2 regions of the Janthinobacterium woesei genome follow, and region 1 is predicted to be linked to the other one. Evidence: predicted binding sites of a transcription regulator. Region 1 holds the regulator's gene; the other holds the start of a gene.
The links. The regulator LexA, encoded in region 1, represses DNA repair genes until DNA is damaged. The targets are predictions, from matches to a motif close to ACTGTATNNNNATACAGT.
Positions count from the first base shown of each region.

Region 2: a site for LexA is predicted at 2,077-2,094, ahead of imuA (translesion DNA synthesis-associated protein ImuA). Genes of this name have one in related genera too.

Region 1 covers NZ_JBNYXW010000006.1:223,951-227,682, reverse strand. The annotation lists gene rpsR (30S ribosomal protein S18) at 1-206, opposite strand, end outside; gene priB (primosomal replication protein N) at 233-532, opposite strand; gene rpsF (30S ribosomal protein S6) at 553-939, opposite strand; gene lexA (transcriptional repressor LexA) at 1,215-1,850, shown strand; gene ACQ4W6_RS08715 (cystathionine gamma-synthase family protein) at 1,916-3,157, opposite strand; gene purF (amidophosphoribosyltransferase) at 3,229-3,732, opposite strand, start outside.
Region 2 covers NZ_JBNYXW010000006.1:101,755-105,486, forward strand. The annotation lists gene ACQ4W6_RS08185 (extracellular catalytic domain type 1 short-chain-length polyhydroxyalkanoate depolymerase) at 1-639, shown strand, start outside; gene ACQ4W6_RS08190 (putative Na+/H+ antiporter) at 641-1,906, opposite strand; gene imuA (translesion DNA synthesis-associated protein ImuA) at 2,126-2,920, shown strand; gene ACQ4W6_RS08200 (Y-family DNA polymerase) at 2,927-3,732, shown strand, end outside.

The DNA of each region.
Region 1 (3,732 bases):
GCCTTGGTACCGGTCAGGCGTGCTGGCATGATCTTGCCGTTTTCTTGGACGAAGTCTTTCAGCGTATCAACGTCTTTGTAGTCAACTTGCTCAACGTGAGCTGCGGTGAAGCGGCAGAACTTCTTGCGTTTGAACAGCGGGTTCTGCTGTTTGCGTTTTTCTTTAAGCTTGAGCTTATTTTTGTCGAACTTTTTACCGAATGCCATGTGAGGCTCCTGTATCTAAAAATGCGCTAGTCGGAAGTGACTGCACTAAAATCAATGATGTGAAACACCAAACTCTTGCTGTTGCGGCTTTTCCTGGCCAGGAAACCCGTGAACTGATAGACCCCGCCCAAGCTTGCCTGACTGAACCGGCCTGAGATTTCGCCAGCGGCAAGCGCGGCAACATCAAACTCGGTCAAACGGGCAATCCCTGCTTCCATCTGCTGCGAACTGTGTTGCAATACTGCATTCACAATCGGCAGCCCTGCCGGGGTATAGCGCAATATTTCGCGCTCGGCAATGATGGCGGTTACTTGTAGCTGGTTCAGCGCACGATCCTGGTCAACAATTAAGCTGCTACGGCTGGAGCGGCTGCTGGTGCTTCGGTGCGGTGGCTTTTAGCCGCATCTTCGCGTTGTACCGATTTCATCATCGGCGAAGGAGCTGTTTCAGCTTTCTTCATTTTAACGGTCAGGTGACGCAACACGGCATCATTGAATTTGAATGCTGTTTCCAACTCGACCAGGGTCTCGTTATCGCATTCGATGTTCAGGCAGATGTAGTGTGCTTTAGGCAGCTTTTGGATCGAGTAAGCCATTTGACGGCGGCCCCAATCTTCCACGCGGTGAACCGAACCGCCGCGGGTGGTTACGCTGGCTTTGTAGCGTTCGATCATCGCGGGCACTTGCTCGCTCTGGTCCGGATGGACGATAAAGACTATTTCATAATGACGCATGCAAACTCCTTCAGGTCGGATTGATAATCGCCCACCTCGGCGTCAAGACGAGTGTGGGAAGGTCAGCCGAAGATTATAACCGCTATTGGCAAAGGTTTCAATAATTCCTTCCACAACGGCATTGGACACCGCTGCGTAGCCGCATTTTTCCGCCTGCGCCGACTATTTCGCGCGAAATCCGCGCAAAAAGCGCAAATCCCCTTGCATAGTGGGCGATACTGTACAAAAATACAGACTGTTCATATAGACAGCATTTTAGTATGCACCCACCGCTCATGATCAAGCTGACAGCACGACAAGAACAAATCCTGAACCTGATCAAGGACGCGATTGAAAATACGGGTTTTCCTCCCACCCGTGCCGAAATCGCCAACGAATTGGGTTTTAAATCGGCCAACGCGGCCGAAGAGCATTTGCAGGCCCTGGCCCGCAAGGGCGCGATCGAGATTTCGCCGGGCACCTCGCGCGGCATTCGCCTGATCGGCGCGGCCGCTGAAACGCTACCGGCCAAAGTGCCGGCGGCGCTGCTGATGTCGCTGCCCCTGATCGGCCGGGTGGCGGCTGGCTCGCCCATCCTGGCGCAGGAAAACCTGGAAGCGAGCTACAACGTCGATCCAGCCCTGTTTTCGGCCAAGCCCGACTTCCTGCTGAAAGTGCGCGGCTGGTCCATGCGCGACGCCGGCATCATGGATGGCGATTTATTGGCCGTCAAGAAGGTCGACAGCGCCAAGAACGGACAGATCGTCGTGGCCCGCATCGGCGACGAAGTCACCGTCAAGCGCTACAGGAAAACAGGCTCCGTGATCGAACTGCTGCCGGAAAACCCGGACTTCAAGGTCATTACCGTCTCGCCCGAAGACGAATTTGCGCTGGAAGGCCTGGCAGTGGGCCTGATGCGCAGCTGGCATTAAACTGTTGCACGTAAAAAGGGCCGGAACAGTCATGTGCTGTTCCGGCCTTTTTTATTTACGGCACTTTATGCCTCAAGCGCCTGGCGGAAGTCTTCCAATAAATCGACCTCATCCTCGATACCGACGGAGACGCGGATCAGCGATTCGGCGATGCCCATGCTGGCGCGGCGCTCGGCACCCATCTCATAAAAAATCGTGTGGGCGACGGGAATGACCAAGGTGCGCGTGTCGCCCAAGTTGCTGGCGGGAATGGCCAAGTTCAGGCGATTGAGGAAATCGAAGCAATCGATGCCGTCTTTCAGCTCAAAACTGAACAGGGAACCAAAGCTGCGGAACAAGTCGGCAGCCAGCGCATGCTGCGGGTGCGAGGGCAAACCCGGATAATGCACGGCCGCCACGCGCGGATCGGCCTGCAGCAGGCTCGCCAGCGCCAGGGCATTCGAGCAGGTGCGGTCCATGCGCAAGGCCATGGTTTCGGCGCCAACGGCAATATGGTGCGCCGCTTCCGGTCCCAGTGAGGCGCCGAAGTCGCGCAAGGCCTTGGCGCGGATTTGCGCGATACCCCACTGCGCGGGCGCCACTTTCTTGTAATTTTCAAAGATGTTCGGGTATTGCGTCCAGTCAAACACGCCCGTATCGGTCAAGCTACCGCCCAGCGCATTGCCGTGGCCACCGATGGATTTCGTCAACGCATTGACCACCAGCCCCGCGCCCACCGCCTTCGGGCGGAACAGATACGGCGTGGTCATCGTATTGTCGACGATGTACAGGATGCCGCGCTCCTTGCACAAGGCGCCGATCTTGGCCAGGTCGGCGATCTGCGTGCGCGGATTGGCGATAGTTTCCACGAAAACAATACGCGTGGCAGGCGTGATGGCAGCCGCTACATTGGCGACATCGGTGGCATCGACAAACGCCACATCAATGCCCTGCCCCGTCACCGTTTGCCACAGACTGTTGGTATTGCCAAACAAAAAGGCCGACGACACGACGTGGTCGCCCGCGCGCAGCAAGGATTGCACCACGGCGCCGATGGCGCCCATGCCGGTGGCGAAGCACAAGGTAGCCACGCCATCTTCCATCTTGTTGACCTTGTCTTCCAGCGCGGAGACCGTCGGATTGCCCTGGCGCCCATAGCGGAAGCCCGGTTCCTTGCCCTGGAACACGGAGGCCAGCTGGCGCGCGTCGGCATAGCCGAAAGCCACCGAGGTGTGCAAGGGCTTGTGCAGGGAGCCATGTTCGATGCCCTTGCGGCGGTCGCTATGCAGGATGGTAGTGGTAAAGCCGTAGGTTTTGTTGTTGCTCATGATTGAGTGGTGCGCAAGGCGGAGAAAAAATGTCAGGCAAAAAAAAAGCCCGGCAATAGCCGGGCCCTGCATCAACCCTCGGTGGTAGCGAGGTTCAGGTTCAACTGGGAACGCGGCGTATCTTCGGGCGCTGCCGCCTTCGGATGGTGGCGTGCGTATTCCAGGCGGTCCAGGTATTCCTGCGACACGTCGCCCGTCACATACACGCCATCGAAGCACGATGCCTCGAAGTTCGTCAGGGCCGGGTTGACGTCGGCAATCGCTTGCTTCAGGGCCGCGATATCCTGGTACACCAGATAATCGGCCGTGATTTCGCGGCACACTTCTTCCGTCGTGCGGCCGTAGGCGATCAGCTCGTCGCGCGTCGGCATGTCGATGCCGTACACGTTCGGGTAGATCACCGGCGGCGCGGCCGAAGCGAAGATGACCTTCTTGGCGCCCGCTTCGCGTGCCATTTGCACGATTTCACGGCTGGTGGTGCCGCGCACGATGGAGTCGTCGACCAGCAGCACGACTTTATCCTTGAATTCGGATGGAATCGCATTGAGCTTCTGGCGCACGGACTTCTTGCGCGC
Region 2 (3,732 bases), 120 kb from region 1:
CTGATCGTCGGCGCCATCGAGCAGGTGGCGTCCCGTCATGCGATCGACCGCGCGCGCGTCTATATCAGCGGCATTTCCGCTGGCGCCGGCATGGCGCATATCGTAGCCTTGAATCACCCGCAGCTGTTTGCCGCGCTGGGCTTGCATTCCGGCCCCATGTTTGGCGCCGGCCATAATTTGATCGGTGCGCTGCAGGTGATGCAGCATGGCGCTGCCGCCCGGATGGATGTGGCCATCGATGAAGTCTTGGCGCGCCAGCCGGCCTTTCCCCGCCTGCCCACCATGCTGATCCAGGGGCTGGCCGACAAGGTGGTGCGGCCCGTCAACCAGACGCAGCTGGTGCGCCAGAGCGTGCGTGTGAACCGCCTGCCGTTCGACACTGAGGTGACGGCGCAACGCTTGCCGGCGGGTGCGGCGGGCGGGCGCAACCCGGCGCATGCGTACGCGCTGCACGATTATCGGGTGGGCAAGGAGGTGCTGCTGCGCGTGGCGCAGGTCGAGCATCTTGAGCACGCCTGGAGCGGTGGCGACGCCAGCCTGCCATTCAACGACAAGGCCAAACCCGACGCCAGCAAGCTGTTGCTGGATTTTTTTGCGCGCCACCGGCGGCGTCAGGCGCCGCCCGTGGGCAGGGGATAGCTTACAGGGCCAGAAAGGCGAGGGCAGCCACGGCAGTCGGTAGCAGGGCGCCCGCCAGCAGGCCGACGGCGCCGATCGATTCATCCTTGAAGCCACGGCGCAGCAGGGCCACGCCGGCCGGGTTCGGCGCGTTGGCGATGACGGTCAGGCCACCACCGGCCACGGCACCGGCCACCAGCATGTACTTGGCTTCGTCCGTCATGCCGACGATCAGCGAACCGAGGTAGGTCAGGGCGGCATTGTCGGTAATGGCCGTCAAGCCCAGCGCGCCGAAGAACAAGGCCAGCGGTTTCAGGCTGGAGACGATCGGTTGCAGCCACCATTGCTGCATGCCGCCCAGCACCACCAGGCCGCCCAGGAAGAAGCCAACCAGCAAGCCTTCTTTCAGGATCAGCGGGCTTTGATAGCGCTCATACGCCTGCACGAAGCCCAGGAAGAACAGGAACAGGCCGACGAACAGCACCGGGTGATGCGCCAGGGCTACCACGCCGGCCAGCACGGCCAGGTGTACCAGGCTGACGGCCAGCGGCACTTTCAGAATCTCCAGCTCGCCGGCTTTCGGCTTGATGTCGGAGGTGTTGCTGTGCAGATATTTGCGCAGCAGTATGCTCACGCCCGTAGCGTTGACCAGCACGGCGATGGCCGCTTTCCAGCCGAAATGGCTGGCCATGAAGGCGCTGTCCCAGTTCCAGGTAGTGGCCACCATCAGCACGGGCGGCGCCGCGTACGAAGTCAGGGTGCCGCCGATGGAGACGTTGACGAACAGCACGCCCAGCGCGCCATATTTCAGCCATTCAGGGATGCCCGGGCGGAAGATTTGCGGCGCCAGCATCAGCGCGGCCAGTGTCATGGCTGCCGGTTCCGTGATCATCGAGCCCGCCAGGGGCACCAGCGCCAGGCCCAGCCAGACGAGGGCCAGTTCCGTGCGCAGCGGCATCACACGCGCCACCCCTTTGAGCAGGCCCTGCACGGCGTCGAGCACGGGGCGCGAAGCGGCCACCACCATGACGACAAAGACGAACAGCGGTTCCGTGTACTGGCGCGACTCGGCATACGCGATGGCAGCATCGCCGCCCGAGACAAAGGCCATGATAATGATCAAGATGAAGGCCCAGAAGCCGAACACGACTTCCACTTCGCCCAGCAAGTGCAGCAGGCCCGCATGGCGGGGATTGCGGTGCGCCAGTTCCTCAAAGGATTTGGCGGCGAAGGTGTGGATGAGCGCAAGGGCGAAGACGAGCGCGCTGATGATTTGGATGGTGGTCAAATGAGCTTTCCTTATGGACGAAAAGGGAGCGCCGGGTACATTGCCCGACGGTAAGGATAGTGCTTATGGTACAGCAATCGATGTTAAAAACGGGTTTTTTCGGACTGTGCGAAGCGGCCCCCTGGTGGGCGATACGCAGATAAACCTTGCCAAAAGCCGCAATGAATAGTACTGTATATGCATACAGTATTTATCTTCATCTCAGTGATGCAACAACTTATGCAACATTCCCAATTGATGGCGTCGCCGGAAGCCTTGCACCCGTCACTCTGGCGTGCATCGCAGCTGGGCCAGGGCGTCACGCGCTGCCTGGATACGGGCTTTGCCGCGTTGTCAAAGCAGCTGCCGGGCGGCGGCTGGCCCGGCGGCAGCCTCATCGATTTGCTGGTGCAGCAGCCGGGTAGCGGCGAATTGCGCCTGCTGGCGCCCGCGCTGGCGCAATTGACGGGGCAAGCCATCGTGCTGTTGCAGCCGCCCCATCCGCCGCAGGCGCTGGCCCTGGCCGCGCAGGGGCTGGCGCCGTCGCAACTGCTGTGGCTGCGTAGCGCCAGTAGCAAGGATGCCTTGTGGGCGGCGGAAAACATCTTGCGCAGCGGCAGTTGTGGCGCCTTGCTGTTCTGGCAATCGCATGTGCGCGGCGATAGCCTGCGCCGGCTGCACCTGGCGGCGCAGGCGGGCAATACCCTGTTCTGCATGCTGCGCCCCCTGCACGGCGCGCAGGATGCGTCGCCGGCGCCGCTGCGCCTATCCGTGCGTCCGGCCGCTGGCGGCATCGAGATCGGCTTCATCAAGCGCCGGGGACCGCAGCGCGATGCGCCGCTGTTCCTGCCCCTGCAACCTCCTTCTTTATTAGAGCCTATCCCAGTAGGGAGCGTCTTTTGCAGGCGGGACATCAGGAGCGCGGACAAGGCGCGAGGAGGACGCGTGGCGAGCCACGCGACGACGAACAACGCAGTCCCCGCTTCTGAGGGGCGCTTGCAGGAGATGTATTCATCTACTGAGATAGGCTCTTAGTGCGCCATGCAACTCTGGATCGGCCTTTGCCTGCCCCGGCTCCCGCTCGAAGTATTTTGCCCGAGCTGGTCGGCTGACCCGCTCGGCGTGGTGCTGGAGCAGGAGCAAGTGATGGCCTTGTCGCCGTTGGCGCGGGCGGCGGGCATCAAGCCGGGCATGCGCCGCGCGGGCGCACTGATGCTGGCACCGCAGGCGCGCCTGCACGAACGCTCTTTCGCACTGGAAGCGCAGGCGTTGCAAGCGGTGGCGCTGGCGCTGCTGCAATACTCGCCGCAGGTGGCGCAAGGCGAGGAGGCGACCCTGCTGGTCGACGCGGGCGCCAGCCTGCGCCTGTTTGGCGGCGTGCGCGCCCTGTGCCGGAGAATCGAAACGAGCCTGCGCGCGCTGGGCTACACGGCCGTGCTGTCGTGCGCCCCCACGGCGCGCGGCGCCTGGCTGCTGGCGCGCGCGAATACGCGCCGCAGCCGCGTGCTGGGCATGGCCAGCCTGGTGCGCCGCCTCGACCGGCTGCCGTGCGCCTTGCTGCCACCGGCGCGCCCCTACCTGGACTGGTTAGAGGGCATCGGTTGCCGCACCCTGGGGCAGTTGCGCCAGTTGCCCCGGCCCGGGCTGCAGCGCCGCTGCGGCGCTGCCTTGCTGGGCATGCTCGACGATGCGCATGGCCACGGCACGGAACTGTTCGTGTGGATCGAGGCACCGCCCACGTTTCGCGCCAGCCTGGAATTGTTCGACCGCGTGGAAAACGCGGACGCGCTGCTGTTCGGCGCGCGCCGTTTGCTGCAGCAAATGACGGGCTGGCTGTGCGCGCGGCA